Regions from separate parts of the Pleomorphomonas sp. PLEO genome, predicted to be linked through region 4. Evidence: predicted binding sites of a transcription regulator. Region 4 holds the regulator's gene; each other region holds the start of a gene.
The links. The regulator PhoB, encoded in region 4, activates phosphate uptake and scavenging genes when phosphate is short. The targets are predictions, from matches to a motif close to TGTCATNNANCTGTCAT.

Region 1 (4,785 bases), 2.6 Mb from region 4:
GCAATTGGTTCAACCCCAACCTTGAATTCAGGTGGTTCATGGTGCCGGGCCTCGTTGCCTCGATCGCCATGCTGGTCGGCTTGCTGGTGACCTCGCTTTCCATCGCCCGCGAACGCGAACTGGGAACCTTCGATCAGCTGATGGTGTCACCGCTCCGGACCCATGAAATCCTCATCGGCAAGGTGGTGCCGCCGATCCTGATCGGCTTTGTGCATATCACCCTGTTCATCCTCGCGGCCGTCTGGATTTTCGGCATTCCACTGCGCGGCTCATTGCTTGCCCTTTACGGTGCCGCCTTTTTCTATCTGGTCTCGCTTGTCGGTTTTGGTCTGTTCATCTCGGCACTGGCGGCCACGCAACAGCAGGCAATCCTCGGGGCCTTCTTGTTCCTCGTCCCGGCAATGCTGCTCTCCGGTTTTGCCACGCCGATTGCCAACATGCCCGAGTGGTTGCAGGTGCTCACCTACGTCAATCCGCTCCGCTATTTCCTGGTGATCGTGCGCGGCGTATTCCTGAAGGAAATTCCGCTTGCCGAAATCGTCGCCGAGACGGTGCCGATGGCAGTGATTGCCGGTGTGACACTGCCGGCCGCCGGCTGGTTGTTTCGTAGTCGGCTCGAGTGATGCAAAAAAGCGGCAGCCGGTGAGGCCGCCGCAAGGTGCTGTCATATTCACTCTGTCAGGTGCTGCGTACCGATGACAGGAAGCGGCTCACCTCGCCGCGCAACGTATCCGACTGTCGGGCGAGATCGTCGGCCGAGGCCAGTACCTGGGTCGCGGCGCTAGAAGACTCGGTTGCTGCTTGCGTGATGCCAACGATGTTCTGCGACACCTGATGGGTCCCCGACGATGCCTGGGCGACGTTGCGGGCGATTTCGTTGGTCGCCGCGCCTTGCTGATCGACGGCAGCGGCAATCGACGATGCGATGGCGTTGAGCTGCTCGATAATCGAGGTGATGCCGACGATCGCTTCGGCCGACGACTGTGTCGACGATTGGATTTCGCCGATCTGTCGGGAGATTTGCGAAGTGGCCTTCGATGTCTGGTCCGCGAGCTGCTTCACCTCGGCGGCAACGACCGCGAACCCCTTGCCGGCCTCGCCCGCGCGGGCGGCCTCAATGGTGGCGTTCAACGCCAGAAGGTTTGTCTGGCTGGCGATGTTGTCGATGAGATTGACCACCTCGCCGATGCGGTTGGCGCTTTCGGCCAGTTCGCGGACGCGATTGGCCGTAGCCTGTGCGTCGCTGGCGGCGCGGGAGGCAACGCGGGTGCTTTCATCGGCCTGGCGTTTGATTTCGCCGATGGAGGAGGCGAGCTCCTCAGCCGAGGCCGCGACGGTCTCAACGTTGGTGGACGCCTCTTCGGCAGCGCTCGCAACGGTAATCGACTGGCCCGAGACCTCCTCGGTGGCCGAGGTCATCGATCTTGCGGCAAGCTGCAATTGCGAGGAGGCGCTAACCACCGACTGAACGACGCCGCCGACGGCCATTTCGAACGCATCGGCCAGTTGGTTCAGTTCACCGCGGCGACGCTCCTCGGTCATCCCCTTGGCGTGGTCTTGTTCAACGCGCAGCCGCTCGTTCTCCTGCAGCCCCTCCTTGAAAACATTGAGCGTCGCCGCCATCGTTCCGACCTCATCGGTTCGACCGAGACCGGGGATGGCCACGGCCAGCTCGCCGACAGAAAGGCGCTGCATGGCACCGGTGATCGACACGATGGGACGGGATATGCCGCGCCCCAGCAGCAAAGCGAGTACGAGGCCGAGAACAAGACCGCCGGCCGAGATGCCCCACAGCATGGTTTCCGACGAGGCCAGCATCTCTTCGGATTTTGCCTGCAAGGCGGCTTGGCTCTTATTGGCGACGCTCATGAAGGCATTGAGCGTGTCGGTGATGGCAGCGACCTTGTCGTTAAGCGCTGCGACATCCTTGATATTCTGAAGGCTCGACGCCTGGATGACCGTAAAATCGGATTCATACTGACTGGCTTTGTCGCGCAGTTCGGCGAACGTCGAACGCAGTTCCTTGGGGCCGCTCTTCGCCGAGGAATCAATCCAGCTATCGGCCGTGGTCAGCGTGTCGAGTGCCGCCTGCGCAGAGTCGTCGTCCAGATTTGTGAGGGCGACGTTCACTTGGTTTTGCATCTGCAAGACCAGCCGCAGGATCTCGTTGACGGTGTCGCGCGTCGCGGCATCGCTGGTAGCCAGCGCGATGGCTGCGAGGTCTTCGAGTCCCTTCTGCACGGCAGCAACGGCGGGCTCCATTGACTGCGTGCGCATGGTCGCCAGCTTGGCTTTTTCAACGCCGATGCGCGTGAGCTCGGTCGCGTAGGAGTCGAACTCGAGGCTCAATTCCTTCAGTGTGTCGCGCTGACCTAAATCCGAAATCTTGTCGATGTCGTTGGCAATCGCCGTACGTAACAGCTCTGCCTGCTTTTCGGTTGCCTCGGCCGTGCCGGGAAGCGAGGTGTAGATGAGTTCTCGGCTGAGGCGGCGGTACTCCAGGAATTTCGCCTGGATGTCATTGGCTATGCCGACTTCGAGATTTCGGACGGCGAGGGCGCTCACTACGCTGTTGGATTGAGAGAAGGTCCTCAGCGCCACGCCAGCGACGACAGCCATTAACGCTAGCGCTACCAGGAACCCGAAAACGATCTTGCCGGATATGCCCAGCCGCCAAGCTTTCAACCCCAATCTGCCAACAGTCCAGCGCATCTCTCTCTCCCAAACAATCCGTTCAGCCAACTCAATGCCTGAACCACGCCCTCAGCATGTGTAGGGCCCATTTCATATCTGGCTGGGTTAAGCTGACGTTTATTCAAAACGTTGCTCTGAATTAGAAGCCATTGAGTTTGATCAAATGTGCAGATACTTTCCGTTGTGCTTTATTATTACCCAGAGTGAAACGATACAATCTGCAGCTATATCTGTTCGTCCATGACGTATATCTAAGTTGCCACCAAGCAGATCGTGATTTTGGGTCAGGGCGCGTTATAAAACAGATGTAAAAACAAGCGTCCTCGGCAAGAGGGCTGTTATCTCGCTCAACGGCAACCTAATGTTGTCCGATGCCTGAGGCATGGATATTGGACGCGTGGTTTTAGGAGGGACGGTAAAGCCTGGTTTTCTTGGGCGGGCCCTAGCGCGGGTAGGGGTGTACCAAGTCGCTAGGTTGTTACGCGTATAAACGAAAGGACTAGGCGTTTTTGGCGGGCCGAGGAGACGGTTCGCAGGCGCATGAGAATGTCGCCAAACCTCCGGCTACCCCCGGGCTTTCGAGTCGCCTCCATTGCCGAGGGGTTGTTGCAAGGCATTCGCGAGGAGCCCTTCGGGGTGTCTTGGAACCGTCATGGGGAAGCAATCCCCCTGTCATATGCGGCTCCTACTGCTTGCCGTCACCGAAAACCTCCAAAGTAGGAAGACGCCATGCTGAAGCGTTCCCTCATCGCCGGCCTTGCCCTGACCTTTCTGTCCGGGTCGTCCTTCGCTGCCACCGAAATCACCTGGTGGCATGCCATGGGCGGCGAACTGGGTAAGAAGCTCGACGAAATCGTCGCCAAGTACAACGCCTCGCAAAGCGATTATAAGGTGACCGCCGTCTACAAGGGCTCCTACCCTGAGACCATGACCGCCGCCATCGCCGCCTTCCGTGCCAAGCAGCAGCCCGACATCGTGCAGGTGTTCGAGGTCGGCACCGGCACGATGATGGCTGCCAAAGGCGCCGTTTATCCGGTCTACCAGCTGATGAAGGACACCGGCACCGCATTCGACCAAAAGGCTTTCCTGTCGGCAGTGGTCGGCTACTACACCGACGCTGACGGCAACATGCTGTCGATGCCATTCAACTCCTCGACGCCGATCCTTTATTATAACAAGGATGTCTTCCAGAAGGCCGGCCTCGACCCCGAGCAGCCGCCCAAGACCTGGGAAGATGTCGAGACCTATTCCAAGAAGATCATGTCGTCGGGCGCCGCCAAGTGTGGCTTCACCACCGGATGGATCTCCTGGGTGCAGCTCGAGAATTTCTCGGCCTGGCATAACAAGCCGATCGGCACCCTTCAGAATGGTATCGGCGGCATCAACGCCGAGCTGACCGTCAACGGCGACCTGCAGGTCCGTCACTGGACCAATCTCAAGAAGTGGCAGGATGAGGGGCTGTTCGAATACGGCGGTCCGGCCGGCGGCAATGACGCCCCGCCAAAGTTCTACAGCCAGGAATGCGCCATCTATATGAATTCGTCGGCCTCGCGCGCTGGCGTGATCGCCAATTCGAAGGACTTCAAGGTCGGCTTCGGCATGCTGCCTTATTATTCGGACGTCCAGGGTGCACCGCAGAATTCGATCATCGGTGGTGCCACGCTGTGGGTGCTGAAGGGCCATGGCGAGGCCGAATACAAGGGCGTCGCCAACTTCTTCACCTTCCTGTCGTCGCCGGAAGTGCAGGCCGACTGGCACCAGTATTCGGGCTATCTGCCGATCACCGAGGCTGCCTACAAGCTCGGCCAGGATCAGGGCTTCTATGCCAAGAATCCGGGCTCTGACGTCGGCATCAAGCAGATCACGCTGAACCCGCCGACTGAGAATTCCAAGGGTCTGCGCTTCGGCAACTACGTTCAGATCCGCGACGTCATCGACGAGGAGTTCCAAAATCTCCTCGCTGGCAAGAAGACCCCGAAGGACGCCCTCGACTCGGTCGTGACGCGCGGCAACAAGCTGATCGCCGACTTCCGGGCGTCGAACGGTTAAGCCGGTCATCTTTGTCGAACACCGGCGCCGACGGGCTCTCCC
Region 2 (4,785 bases), 2.6 Mb from region 4:
GGGCAATGATCGGTGTGGCGCTTTCCTGCGACCCGCGCATCCTGATCGCTGACGAGCCGACGACCGCGCTTGATGTCACCATCCAAGCGCAGATTCTGAAGCTACTGATGGACCTCCGGGAGAGTCGTGGTCTGTCGGTCATCCTGATCACCCATGATCTCGGCATCGTAGCCCAAACCTGCGACCGCATTGCCGTGCTCAGGCAAGGACTGCTGCTGGAGATCGGGGACAAGCGCGACGTCCTTGGGCGCCCAAAGCATCCCTACACGCAGAACCTCATCGCTTCGCATCCGTCGATGCCGGAACGGCAGGCGCTAGCCGTCATCGCCCACGAACCCTTCGCCGCGAAGACGCGGCCACTCATCGAGATCGATGATCTTCATGTCCGCTTCCCTATCACCGGCCGTGGCCTGTTTTCCGGCGGGCCACGCGAGTTGGCGGCGGTGAAAGGCGTCAGCCTGCAGGTCATGCCCGGCGAGACGGTGGGTATTGTCGGCGAGAGCGGTTCGGGAAAGTCGACGCTGGCTCGGGCGCTGCTCGGCTTGACGCCGATCTCCGAGGGACATGTGTCCTTCGACGGCGCCGACATTGTCACCGAACGGGCGAAGGCGCTCAGGAAACTCCGCCGCGAGACGGCCATGGTGTTTCAGGATCCCTATAACGCGCTCAACCCTCGCCTGACCGTCGGCGCCATGCTTGCCGAGGTCCTTGCCGTGCAGGAGAGCGTACCGAGAGAGCGGATTGCCGAGCGGATCGGCGAACTCCTCGACCTCGTCGGCCTCGAACGCGAGTTCGCTAGCCGCAAGCCGCTGACCATGAGCGGCGGCCAATGCCAACGCGCCGGCATCGCTCGCGCGCTGGCGGTCAATCCGAAGCTGATCGTCGCCGATGAATGCGTCGCCGCGCTCGACGTCACCATCCAGGCGCAGATCGTCGACCTTTTCCGCGACCTCAAGCAGCGCCTCAATCTGACGCTGCTGTTCATCGCCCACGATCTCGCGATCGTCCGCAACCTCTGCGAACGGGTGGTGGTGATGTACCACGGCCAGATCGTCGAGGAGGGGCCGACGGAAGAGGTGTTCAGCGCCCCACGCGAGGCCTACACGCAGGCGCTGATCGACGCCATTCCGGACATCGATCCTGACAAACCGCTTGTGTCTCCACGAGGCGGAGACGCTTTGACCGAAGAAACGTCCGGGCTCGTCACGGGCGAAATATCATAACCAGAAGGGGACTCGACATGACCGCAAAGTGGACCAAACTCAGCGTGGCGACCGTTCTCGCCACCCTCATCTTCGGAGCCTCGATCGCCGAGGCCGCCGGTGTGCTGACCATCGGCCGCCGCGAGGACGGCACGACCTTCGATCCGATCAAAACGGCGCAGAACGTCGACAACTGGGTGTTTTCCAACGTGTTCGACGTGCTGGTGCGCGTCGACAAGTCCGGCACCAAGCTGATCCCAGGCCTTGCTGAAAGCTGGACGATTTCCGACGACGGCCTGACCTATACCTTCAAGCTGCGCGACGCCAAGTTCTCCAACGGCGACGCGGTGACCGCCGACGACGCCGCCTTTTCGATCCTGCGTATCCGCGACAATCCCGGCTCGTTGTGGGCCGATAGTTTCAAGGTGGTCGATACGGCAACCGCCGCCGATCCCAAGACGCTGGTGGTCAAGCTGAAGACGCAGTCGGCGCCGTTCCTGTCGTCGATGGCGCTGCCAAACGTCTCCGTACTGCCGAAGAAGGTACTGGAGTCGGAAGGCGAAGATGCCTTTGGCGAAGCGCCGATCGGTTCGGGTGCCTTCTCCGTCAAGGAATGGCGCCGTGGCGATCGCGTCATCCTCGAGAAGAACCCCAACTACTGGGATGCCGCCCATGTCAGCCTCGACGGCGTCGAATGGATTTCGATTCCCGACGACAACACGCGCATGCTGAAGGTTCAGGCTGGCGAACTGGATACTGCCCTGTTCGTCCCGTTCTCCCGTGTCGCCGAACTGCAGAAAGACCCCAACCTCAAGGTCGTTCTCAACCCGTCGACCCGCGAAGACCACATGCTGATCAACCATTCGCATGGGTTGCTCGGCAAAAAAGAGGTCCGGCAGGCAATCGACATGGCGATCGACAAGAAGACGATCGTCGACGCGGTTACCTTCGGCCTTGGCGAAGTCGCCTATTCCTACATTCCGAAGGGTGCCCTCTATCACTACGCCGACAATCTCCAGCGCCCCTATGACCCGGAAAAGGCCAAGGCCATGCTGGCCGCCGCCGGCGCGTCCGATCTGAAGCTGAACTACGTCGTCAACGCCGGCAATGAGGCCGACGAACAGATCGCCGTGCTCATGCAGCAGATGCTGGCCAAGGCCGGCGTCACGCTCGACCTGCAGAAGGTCGATCCCAGCCAGAGCTGGAACATGCTGATCGACGGGTCCTACGATCTGTCCGTCATGTACTGGACCAACGATATTCTGGACCCCGACCAGAAGACGACGTTCACGCTGGGCGATGACAGCAACATGAACTACATGACGCGCTACAAGAGCCAGCCCGTCAAGGATCTGGTCGCGGCGGCGCGTGTCGAGATGGATCCCAAGAAGCGTGAGCAGATGTATATCGACCTCCAGAAGATGGCCAAGGACGACGTCAACTGGATCGATCTCTACTACAGCCCCTATATCAACGTGACCCGCGCCAACATCGAGAATTTCGACCAGAATCCGCTCGGCCGCTTCTTCCTGGAAGAGACCAAGAAGAACTGAGCCCGCTCACCTGATCCACGCCGCGGTTGCGGCGTGGCGGAAGAAATCATCACCCCGGCAAGATGCTTTGCCGGGGTTTTTCTTTTCATTGGTCTTTATTCCGCATCATCGAACCGTCACGACCGTGTCAATCCACTGACACCAGGGCTTCTTAACAAGGTCTGGCTTTCTCCATTCCTTTTCAGGTGAGCCCGATGAAGACTTTGCTCCTGGCGTCCGTCGCCCTCGTCGTATCCTCTGCCTTTGCACTTGCCGACGAAACGGCCTTCAAGGCGACCCTGGTGTCGCAGGCCATTCTGCCAGCAAATACCATCATCGCTGCCCCAGCCGATGCGCCTGAATTTCTGAAGCAGGCCGGCAAATTCTCGACGCCCGACCGCAAGCGCGCCACGACGCTCGGCTCGGTCCCTGGCCTCGATGGTGTTCGCAAAACAGGCCTCGGCCTGCCGTTTGATGGTCAGGCCGTGCAGGGCTTCTCCGGCATCAGGACAATGGCCGACGGCTCCTTCTGGACCCTCAGCGACAATGGCTTCGGCAGCAAGGCCAACTCCACCGACGCCATGCTGATGCTGCATCATGTCAAGTTCGACTGGCAGTCCGGTACGGTAGATCGCCTTGGCACCGTTTTCCTCAGCGATCCCGACAAGGTGGCGCCGTTCCCGATCGTCATGGAAGGCGCCGACAAGCGCTACCTGACCGGCGCCGATTTCGACATCGAGTCGATCCAGCCGGTCGGCGATGGCTTCTGGCTCGGTGAAGAGCTCGGCCCCTACCTCATCCACGTCACCGCCGATGGCAAGCTGACCGACGTAGTGCCGACGCTTGTCGACGGCAAGCCGGTTCTGTCGCCTGACAACCCGACCCTGAGCCTGCCGGCCGATCCCACCAAGCCACTGCCAGCGTTCAACCTGCGTCGCTCCAATGGCTTCGAGGGGCTGGCCCAATCGAAAGACGGCAGCAAGCTCTATGGGCTTCTGGAAGGTCCGCTCTATCTCGGCGACGGCAAGTTCGAGCAGGTGGACGGCGCGACTGCCACTCGCATTGTCGAGTTCGATGTTGCCAAGAAGGCTTGGACCGGCCGCTCCTGGCTCTATCCCTTCTCAGGTGCCGGCACCAACATCGGCGATTTCAACATGATCGACGATGGCACGGCATTGGTCATCGAGCGTGATGGCGGTGCCGGCCTTCCCGACAAGGTCTGCGCCGATCCGGCCAAGCCCGAGCCGACCTGTTTCGACAAGCCGGCCAAGCACAAGCGCGTCTACAAGATAGCCTTCGGCGATGACAACGTCGGCAAGGCCGTGCGCAAGGTCGGCTACATCGATCTCCTGAATATCGCCGATCCCGACAACAGGGCCAAGCAGGGCACCGTAAACGGCGTCTACACTATGCCCTTCGTCACTATCGAGAACGTCGATGTGGTTGACGCCACGCACATCGTGGTCGGCAATGACAACAACCTGCCGTACTCGGCCGGCCGCGCCGTCGATAAGGCCGACGACGACGAGTTCGTGTTGCTCGAAGTGGGCGACTTCCTGGCCGCGAAATAAGCCGGGTGAGGCTTGAATAGAAAAGGCCCCGGAGCTTTGCGCAGCCGGGGCCTTGGTTTTCATGGGAAGACCGTTATTCGAAGCGCTCGGGCAGATAATCGTCCTTGGCGAGGTCCGAGAAGCGGGTGACCGAAGCGTCGAAGGCGAGCTGCACGGTACCGGTAGGGCCATGGCGCTGCTTGCCGATAATCACCTCAGCCTTGCCGGTGACGCGGTCCATCTCGGTCTGCCACTTGAAGAAGTCCTCGGTGCCTTCCTTGGGCATGCGCGACTGCATGTAATATTCGTCGCGGTAGATGAACATCACAACGTCGGCGTCCTGCTCGATCGAGCCGGATTCGCGCAGGTCGGAGAGCTGCGGCCGCTTGTCGTCACGGCTTTCGACCTGACGAGACAGCTGGGAGAGGGCGATGATCGGGACGGCCAATTCCTTGGCCAGCGCCTTGAGACCGGTGGTGATCTCGGTGATTTCCTGCACGC
Region 3 (4,785 bases), 1.6 Mb from region 4:
TGTAGACGACGACGATGTTGCTGGGCCAGTCGGCGTCCGACGAGCAGAAGGGGCAGAGCGCCATGGGAATTTCGGTGAGCACGAAGAACTTGGCTTCGGCCTTGAGTGGTGGTGCCATGAAGCCGCTCATTGATGCGGTCTTGCCGTTCAGCGCTTTCACCTTGTCCGAAAAGGCAAGGCCGAGAACCGACACCTTGCCGTAGAGCTCGTCGAAAGTCAGCGTGTCGCCGGCCTTGGCGATACCTGAGCAAGAGAGGGCGGCTAGGCCGGTGAGAAATGTCCGGCGGCTAACCGCAGGGACTGCCATAGGGGGCATGGAAGTCTCCATTTGCGAGAAAAAGCTACGGGCCGGACGGCCGTCGACCGTCCGGCCCGCGATGGTTTGCGTGGAGATTACTGCTTCACGCCGAGGGCGAAGGTGTCAGCGAGCACCTTGTAGACGTCGCTTTCTTCCATGTAGCCCTTGAACTCTTCGGCACCGGGGCCGGCGGCCTGCAGCACGACGTCGTCAACCGTGTGCGTGCCGGTCGACTCGTCCTTCGGCAGGTTGCCTTCGACGAAGATGGCGCCCGGCACGTCCTTGTACTTCTCGTTGGCGACATACTCGCCCTTTTCGTTCTTCACCGCCGGCTCGAACGGCCCGTCGAGCTTCGGATTGAAGGTCTCGTAGTGGTCCGGGTAGTTCGACACGAACATGGCGAGGCGGCGGCTCGGGTCGATCTTGTCGGGGTAGCCGTCCTTGTCCTCGTCGGTGTAGGTCGGGAAGCCGGCGTTGGCGCCGACCAGGAACTTCTCACGACCTTCCTTGCCGATGGTGTCGTCGATGGTGCCGACGATCGAAACGCCATGGGTGTGATCGCCGGTCACGACGATCAGCGTGTCGGGGTTCTTCGCCTGGAATTCGCGAGCCGCGGCGATCGCCTGGTCGAACTCGATGGTCTCGAACGCGGCGCGTTCCATATCGAGCGGATGGCTGGCCTTGTCGATGCAGGACCCTTCGACCATCAGGAAGAAGCCTTCTGGATTCTTCGACAGATTGTCGAGGGCAACCTTGGTCATCTCGACGAGGCCCGGCTGGTTCGGGAACTTGTCGACGGTGCCCTTCTTGAGCTGCATGCGGTCGAGGGCATAGTCCATGTTGCCGGGGTGGAACAGACCGAGGATCTTGTCCGAACCGGCGGCCTTCTCAAGCTCGGTCTTGTCGGTGGCGAGCTTGTAGCCGGCGTCCTGGAACAGCTTGATGAAGTCCTTGTCGTCCTTGCGCTTGGAGCCAGGCACGTCCTTTGACAGGAAGTAGGCCGAGCCGCCGCCCAGCACCACTTCCGGCTTAACGTTATAGAGCATGCCGACGATGTCGGCCTTGTCGTCGCGCTTGCGGGTATGGGCGACGACGGCGGCCGGCGTGGCGTCCTCGATCTCGGAGGTGACGACGACGCCGATCGACTTCTTGGTGGTGCGGCGCAGCGCCTCGGCGATGTTCTCCACCTTCGGGTCGTCGAGCGACGGCGGCGTGCGGTCGGCGTAGACGCCGAGGGCGTTGATCGCCGTCTTGTGGCCGGTCATGTAGGCCGACATGGTGTTGGCCGAGTCGGTGTTGATCGCGTTGGTCGAAGACGTGCCGATGAAGGCCATATGATCGAGGTCGTCCATGGCGAGACGGCCATTGGCCTTGCCTTCGGTCATGCCCTTCGACATCAGGCGGGCGGCAGTGCGGTGGGCGACAGAGAGACCATCGCCAAGCAGGAAGATGATGTTCTTGGCCTTGGGCGTCTCAGGCGTTGCGTAGACGTTCCAGGTGACGGACTTCGTCTCATCGCCAGCCGTAACATCGACCGTATAGGCGCCAGCCTTGTTGATCTTCACGCCGCGCAGCAACACGGCTGAGCCGAGCGTCGCGTCGTCCTTGCCCTTTTCGGAGGCGACGAATTCGACTTCGCCACCGAGCGCGGCCTTGTAGTCAGCGCCGTTGACGGCAATCTTGACGTCCTCGGCCTTTACCGTGCCCTTGAACTCCACCTTGAAGTCGAAGGGAGAGCCGGCGAGGATGGTCGCCCGGTCGAGCGGATAAACAGTGGCAGCGCCGGCCGTGCCGATCAAAGCCGTGCTGGCGGCAAGCGCCAGAAGAAGAGTCCGCATAATGTGCCCCCGTAAAATTGGATCGCGTCGAAAAGCGCGCGCGTTCCTTGGTAGGCAGGGGCCATGACGCTGGCGTGACGGACTCATGAAGCCCCTGTGACATGTAAGGGACTGAAAAATATTTGTAATTTATCTAAAGGGTTAGCCGGCAGTCGATAACTTATCCGACTGCCGGCCGGTGTTGAGAGGTCGGCGCTAGAAGCGTTCACCGACAAATTCTTCGCTTTTGGCCCACAGCGCCTTGGCGCGATCGGGATCGAGCGCGTAGGAGCGGACGCCTTCCGAGATGGGATCAGTCGGGCTTTGGGTGACCGGCGCAACATGACAGTTCTCGCAGTAGCGACCGCCCACCTCGTCAGCATCAGCGACAACGCCGGCCCAGACGGAGGTGGCGGCCCCCTGCGGAATGGTTTTCAACCGGAAGGGCGGCTTGCCGGCTGCGGTGAGGTCAGCATTGATGCGTTCAACCATGGTTTTGAGCCTGTCGACGCCAACGTGTCGGGTCAGTTCGGTGTTGATGCCACCCGGATGCACCGCCGCCGCGCGGACGCCGCGCGCTTGGTGCCGACGGTCGAACTCCACGGCGAACAGAATATTGGAAGTTTTCGAACGGCCATAGGCAATCCAAGGGTCGTAGGGCGTGCGCTCGAAGTTCGGGTCGTCGAGGTCTACGTCGGCGTAGCGGTGACCGGCGGAGGAGAGGTTGACGAGGCGTCCACCCGGCGCGATCAGTCCGGCGATCCGGTTGACGAACAGGAAGTGGCCGAGGTGGTTGGTGCCGAACTGCGTCTCGAAGCCATCGGCTGTATGGCCGAAGGGAGCCGCCATGACACCGGCGTTGGCGATGACGACGTCAAACGCCCGGCCATCGGCGACAAGCCTGTCGGAGGCGGCGCGGATGCTGGCGAACGAGGCGAGGTCGAGTTCGGTAAGCTCGAAAGCGCCATGGCCTTCGGCCGCTGCCTCGCGCACCGGTGCCGTTGCAGTTTCTGCTTTTTTGAGGTCGCGCGCCGCGCCGACAACCGAGGCGCTGTGGGCGACAAGCGCTCGGGCCGTTTCGACGCCAAGGCCGGCCGAAACGCCGGTGACGAGAATACGCTTGCCGGAAAGATCGATACCGGCGAGCACGTCGTCGGTGGTGGAGGTTGCACCGAAAGCTGAAGTCATGTCTGTCTCCATATGCCGAGATCGCCCCTCTTGGCTGGCGAGCCGTTGCCTGGCGCCTGGCTTTAAGCTAAAAAGGAGGGTATCTCCGTTTTTAAATACGGAGGATACCTCCGTTTATCAAGAGGCTCACGCGGACGTGATTGAGAATGCTGAAAAGCCGCCCCGAAAGCCCCGCGCCGATGCCGCCCGCAATCGCGCCCGACTGATCGATGCCGCCAAGTCGGTGTTCGCGGAGAGGGGAGGGGCTGCCAGCCTCGAGGAGGTGGCCCGTGCGGCGGCGGTCGGCATCGGCACCCTCTATCGCCATTTCCCGACACGTGACGCGCTGATCGAGGCGGTCTATCGCAACGAGAGCGACCAGTTGGTGCGGGCAGCCTCCGAGCTTGCCGCAACACGACCGCCGGTCGATGCGCTCAGGGAGTGGATGCGCCTCTTCTTCACCTACATGTCCGTCAAGCACGGCATGATGGAGCTCTTGGACTCGCTTGCCGACGGCAAGTCGTCACTTACCGCCGCTTCCGGCGCAGCGACCAAGCAGACGATCGACCTCCTGGTAGGCAATGCCATTGCAGCCGGCGAAATCGGCAACGTCGCCGAACCTCTCGATTTGCTTCGGGCGCTCGCCGGCATGGTTCATTTCAGTGGTGGTCGCGTGAACGAGGAAGCTGCGGCCCATGCCATCATCGACATCATGATATCGGGCCTGCAGGCAAACCGGCCGCGCTGATCGGCTTTAGACACGCCGCTCGCTTTCGGCATCGAATACTGACAAGCGGCTAAGATCAAAGCCGACGGTAACTGGCTCCCCGAGGTTCGGCAGCATGTCGGAGGGGAACTTGGCGACGATCTCCTGTTCCCCCATCACCAGCACGACGAGGTTGTCCGAGCCGGTGTGCTCGGTCAAAATTGGCTTCAACGTTATGGGAAAGGGCGCTCTGCCACCCGAGGCCTGAACGGACACCGGCTGGATGGATTCGGGGCGGAGGCCGATGACCACCGCTTGCCCCTCGGTCGGAGCCGCCTCGAAGGCGTAGCCGTCGAGCGGCAGCGTAATAGCGCCGATATCGGCCAAGACGCGGCCACCATCGAGCCGAAGGTTTCCCTTCATGAAGTTCATGCCGGGATTGCCGAGGAAGTCGGCGACGAACAGGTTGACTGGCCGGTGGTAGACCTCTTCCGGCTTGCCGACCTGCTGGATCTCGCCGGCCTTCATCACCACCATGCGGGTGGCCAGCGTCATCGCCTCCAACTGGTCGTGGGTGACGTAGATCGCTGTTGTCCCCAGCGTCAGATGCAGCTTCTTGATCTCGGTGCGCATGCTGGCGCGCAGCTTGGCGTCGAGGTTGCTGAGCGGCTCGTCGAACAGGAAGACCTTGGGATCGCGCACCAGCGCCCGGCCAATGGCGACGCGTTGCCGCTGACCGCCCGACAACTGGCTCGGTCGCCTGTCGAGCAGGTGATCGATATGCAGCATGCGCGCCT
Region 4 (4,785 bases):
CTTCCGTTTCGGCAAAGCGGACGCGGCTCACCGGCGCGATCACCATCTGCGCGATACGTTCGCCCCGGACAATGGTGAAAGGTGTGTCTGAGAGATTGATCAGGATTACCTTCACCTCGCCACGGTAGTCGGCATCAACAGTACCGGGCGAATTGAGAACGGTGACGCCGTGCTTGGCGGCCAGGCCTGAACGCGGTCGCACCTGCGCCTCGTAGCCTGAGGGTAGCGCCATGGCGAGACCTGTTGGCACCAAAGCCCGGCCGAGCGGTGACAACGTCAGCGGCTGTTCGACGGCGGCGACCAGATCGACGCCGGCGGCGTCCTCGCTCTGATAGGCCGGCAGCGGCAGGTCCTGGGCGTGCGGCAGGCGCATAAGGGCGACATCGACCATTGGAAAACCTCGAAACTACGGTTCGTTGCGGATGCGAATCGAAAACTCAGCCGAGTTGCTCGGCGATCAGCGCGATCAGCCGTTCAGCGACCTCATCTTTGGAAAGTGTTGGCCAGGTACTGACGCCGGCCGCCGACAGGATGTGTACGTTGTTGCGGTCGCCGCCAAATACGCCGCTGTCCGGGGATACGTCGTTGGCAACGATATAGTCGGCTCCCTTGGCAGCAAGCTTGCGGGCAGCATTTGCCTCGACATCAGTCGTTTCGGCGGCGAATCCAACTACCAATTTCGGCCTTTGTCTGTCGTGGCCCAGCATTGCCAGAATGTCTGGGTTTTCAACGAAAGACAGCGGCGGCGGATCACCTGCCGCCTTCTTGATCTTTTCAGCTGCGACTTCCGACGGCCGCCAATCGGAAACGGCGGCGGCCATCACAGCCACGTCGGCCGGCAGAGCGGCGAACACCGCGTCGAGCATTTCACGCGCCGTTTCGACACGGACGATACTGACGCCCAGCGGGTCGGGGATGGAGACGGGACCGGATATGAGCGTTACTCGGGCGCCGGCTCGCGCGGCGGCGGCGGCAATGGCATGCCCCTGCTTGCCCGAGGAACGGTTGGTGATGAAGCGCACCGGGTCAATCGGCTCGATGGTCGGGCCGGATGTGACGAGCACATGCCTGCCGGCGAGCAGCTTTGCCCGCTCGCCTTCGGCAAAAAAGGCCTCCACGCTGGCGACGATCTCCATCGGCTCGGACAGACGGCCAACCCCGGCTTCGCCACGCTCGGCCATTCGCCCTTCGGCCGGGCCGATGAAACGAACACCGTCGGCGGCAAGCTGCGCCGCATTCCGTTGGGTTGCCGGATGCGCCCACATGCGTTGGTTCATGGCCGGGCAGATGATGATCGGCGCAGCGGCGGCAAGCAGGCTTGCCGTGGCAAGCTCGTCGGCAATGCCGTTCGCCATGCGGGCGATGAGATTGGCGGTAGCTGGCGCCACCAGGACCAGGTCGGTGTCGCGAGACAGCACGATGTGGCCGATATCCTGCTCTTCGGTGGGGTCGAACAGGTCGCTGAACACCTTCTGGCCGGAGAGTGCGCCCACCGTCATCGGCGTCACGAATTCCTTGCCCGAGCGCGTCAGGATCACCCGGACCTCGGCGCCGCGTTCTTTGAGGCGCCGAATGACTTCAAGCACCTTGTAGGCGGCGATACCGCCACCAATGACGATCAGAATGCGCTTGCCCGCCAGCATGTCAGGCCCTCTCCTGCATAATCGGAGGGGAACCTAGACCATCAGGACGCGGAAGGTAAGCGACAAGAAGCCGCCTGAGCAGGCTTCGAAAGCCAACCGCCAAAGCCCTCAACACCATTTGAGGCAAAGACGCCTTGAAGCCGATCTGGCGAGCGGAGGGCAGACCGCCCGCTCGCCAAACCTTCAACTGGTCGCGAATTTCTCGTCGAAGGAATAGCCGGAACCGCGCACCGTGCGGATAGGGTCACGGACGCGACCGCGGTTGATCGACTTTCTGAGGCGGCCGACATGGACATCGACGGTTCGCTCATCGACGTAAACGTCATGACCCCAAACACCGTTGAGAAGCTGCTCACGCGAAAACACCCGGCCCGGCGACTGCATCAGGAATTCCAGCAGGCGGAATTCCGTCGGTCCGAGATGAATTTCGCGCGCCGAGCGACGAACACGCCGAGTCTCCCGATCCAGCTCGATGTCACCGGCCATCAGAAGGTTCGATACCGTCTCCGGTTTGGCGCGCCTCAGCATCGCCTTGACGCGGGCAATCAACTCCGGAACCGAGAAGGGCTTTACGACATAATCGTCGGCGCCGGTGGCAAGGCCGCGCACCCGTTCCGATTCCTCGCCACGCGCCGTCAGCATGATCACCGGCAGCCGCTCGGTCTCTGGTCGTGCCCTGAGGCGACGGCAAAGCTCGATACCCGAAAGGCCCGGCAGCATCCAGTCGAGCAGCAACAGATCAGGAGTGATCTCCTTGAGGCGAATGTCGGCCTCGTCGCCGCGAAACGCCTGCTCGACCTCGAAGCCCTCGGCCTCAAGGTTGTAGCGCAGCATCAACGACACCGCCTCTTCGTCCTCGACGATCATCACCTTGGCCATGGTCGTTTTCAGCTCCCGCAGCTCAGGATCCGGCGATGGTACTGGCGATCGAGGTGTCGGCTTTCGGCCGCTCATCCTCGTAAGACCGGCCCGTCACCACATAGTGCACCGATTCGGCAATGTTCGTTGCGTGGTCGCCGATACGCTCGATGTTCTTGGCACAGAACAAGAGGTGGATGCAGAACGTGAGGTTTCGCGGATCCTCCATCATATAGGTGAGGAGTTCGCGGAACAGTGAAGTGTAGAGCGCGTCGATCTCGTTGTCGCGTTGACGGACGGCGTTGGCCGCCTGGTCATCCTGGCTGGCATAGGCGTCCAGCACCTTTTTGAGCTGCTGCAGCGCGATCTCGCAAAGATGCTCGACACCGGTGATCAGCTGCTTGTGCGGGAAGACGCCGTTGATGGCGACGACGCGCTTGGCAATGTTCTTGGCAAGATCGCCGACGCGTTCGATATCGTTGGCGATGCGCATGGCGCCGACGATTTCTCGGAGGTCGCTGGCCATCGGCTGACGACGGGCAATCACCAGGATCGACTTGTCCTCAATCTCGCGCTGAAGCCGGTCGAGTTCCTTGTCGTTGGCGATCACGCGTTGCGCGAGGCCAATGTCGAGGCGCGTCAGCGATTCGACAGCGTCACCAACCGCGCGCTCTGCGAGGCCGCCGATCTCGGTGACCATGCGTGCGATTGCCTTGAGGTCGTCGTCGTAGGCGGAAACCGTATGTTCCATGGAAATCTCCTGCCGTTTCCGGTCAGCCGAAGCGGCCCGTAATGTAGTCTTGCGTCCGCTGCTCGAGCGGGTTGGTGAAGACGTGGTCGGTGGGGCCTTCTTCAATCAGATGCCCGAGATGGAAAAAGGCGGTGCGTTGCGACACGCGCGCGGCCTGCTGCATCGAGTGCGTCACGATGACGATCGTGAAGTTGGCGCGAAGTTCGTCGATCAGCTCCTCCACCTTGGCGGTGGCGATCGGGTCGAGTGCCGAACAGGGCTCGTCCATCAAGATGACTTCCGGCGATACGGCGATGGCGCGCGCAATGCAAAGCCGCTGCTGCTGACCGCCGGACAGGCCGGTTCCAGGCTCGTTGAGGCGATCTTTCACTTCGTTGAAAAGCGACGCCTTCTGAAGCGAGGTGACGACGATTTCCTCAAGATCGGCCTTGGAGCGGGCGAGACCGTGGATGCGCGGCCCGTAGGCAACATTGTCGAAGATCGATTTCGGGAACGGATTCGGCTTCTGGAACACCATGCCAACACGTGCTCTGAGCTCGACCACGTCGAGGTCTGGATCATAGATATTGCGATCGTCGAGGGTAATGGTGCCCTCGACGCGGGCCCCGGCGATGGTGTCGTTCATGCGGTTGATGCAACGCAGGAAGGTGGACTTGCCACAGCCCGAGGGCCCGATGAAAGCGGTGACTGCCTTCTCGGCGATATCGATGGAAACCCCGTGCAGGGCTTCCTTCTGACCATAGGTTACCCTGACGGTCGCCGCGTGGATCTTGATCGGCCGGCTGGCTGGATCTGGGGTGCGAACGGTCTCGAAAGGCGTCGCGGTCTGAACTGCGGACATGGCGAAACTCCGAGGATACGGTTACCAGCGGCGCTCGAAGGCGCGGCGGAGAATGATGGCTATGCTGTTCATGGCGAGCAGGAAGGCGAGCAATATGATGATCGCCGCCGAGGTGCGTTCGCTGAAGGCGCGCTCGGGCTCTGTCGCCCACATGTAAATCTGGGTAGGTAGCGCCGTCGCCGGGTCGAAGGGCGTGCCCGGATATTCGACGATGAAAGCCTTCATGCCGATCATCAGCAAGGGTGCGGTTTCGCCCAGCGCGTGAGCCAGGCCAATGATCGTGCCTGTCAGCACGCCCGGCATGGCGAGGGGCAACACGTGATGGAAGACGGTCTGCATCTTCGAGGCACCGACTCCCAGGCCGGCCTCGCGGATCGACGGTGGCACAGCCTTCAGCGCGGCGCGCGTGGTGATGATGATGGTCGGCAGCGTGGTCAGCGTCAGCACCAAACCACCGACAAGGCTCGCCGAGCGTGGCAGGTGTGCGAAGTTGATGAACACCGCGAGGCCAAGCAGACCGTAAACGATTGACGGCACGGCGGCCAAGTTATTGATGTTGACCTCGATCACGTCGGTCCAGCGGTTCTTGGGTGCGAATTCCTCAAGATAGATCGAGCCGGCAACGCCGAGCGGCAACGACAGTACAAGAACAACCAGCATCATGTAGAGCGAACCGACGAGTGCTACGCCGA

Region 1: a site for PhoB is predicted at 3,332-3,348, ahead of ugpB (sn-glycerol-3-phosphate ABC transporter substrate-binding protein UgpB). Genes of this name have one in related genera too.
Region 2: a site for PhoB is predicted at 2,859-2,875, ahead of AB6N07_RS16050 (esterase-like activity of phytase family protein). Genes of this name have one in related genera too.
Region 3: a site for PhoB is predicted at 2,200-2,216, ahead of AB6N07_RS20550 (alkaline phosphatase). Genes of this name have one in related genera too.

The regions. Positions count from the first base shown of each region.
Region 1 covers NZ_CP166625.1:3,442,136-3,446,920, forward strand. Annotated here, with positions in the region: gene AB6N07_RS15980 (ABC transporter permease) at 1-623, shown strand, start outside; gene AB6N07_RS15985 (methyl-accepting chemotaxis protein) at 679-2,712, opposite strand; gene ugpB (sn-glycerol-3-phosphate ABC transporter substrate-binding protein UgpB) at 3,424-4,743, shown strand.
Region 2 covers NZ_CP166625.1:3,455,634-3,460,418, forward strand. Annotated here, with positions in the region: gene AB6N07_RS16040 (ABC transporter ATP-binding protein) at 1-1,223, shown strand, start outside; gene AB6N07_RS16045 (ABC transporter substrate-binding protein) at 1,241-2,755, shown strand; gene AB6N07_RS16050 (esterase-like activity of phytase family protein) at 2,950-4,305, shown strand; gene AB6N07_RS16055 (replicative DNA helicase) at 4,379-4,785, opposite strand, start outside.
Region 3 covers NZ_CP166625.1:4,421,687-4,426,471, reverse strand. Annotated here, with positions in the region: gene AB6N07_RS20555 (hypothetical protein) at 1-316, opposite strand, end outside; gene AB6N07_RS20550 (alkaline phosphatase) at 394-2,136, opposite strand; gene AB6N07_RS20545 (SDR family NAD(P)-dependent oxidoreductase) at 2,332-3,303, opposite strand; gene AB6N07_RS20540 (TetR/AcrR family transcriptional regulator) at 3,440-4,030, shown strand; gene AB6N07_RS20535 (ABC transporter ATP-binding protein) at 4,037-4,785, opposite strand, start outside.
Region 4 covers NZ_CP166625.1:594,339-599,123, reverse strand. Annotated here, with positions in the region: gene dut (dUTP diphosphatase) at 1-391, opposite strand, end outside; gene coaBC (bifunctional phosphopantothenoylcysteine decarboxylase/phosphopantothenate--cysteine ligase CoaBC) at 438-1,643, opposite strand; gene phoB (phosphate regulon transcriptional regulator PhoB) at 1,827-2,522, opposite strand; gene phoU (phosphate signaling complex protein PhoU) at 2,545-3,252, opposite strand; gene pstB (phosphate ABC transporter ATP-binding protein PstB) at 3,275-4,093, opposite strand; gene pstA (phosphate ABC transporter permease PstA) at 4,115-4,785, opposite strand, start outside.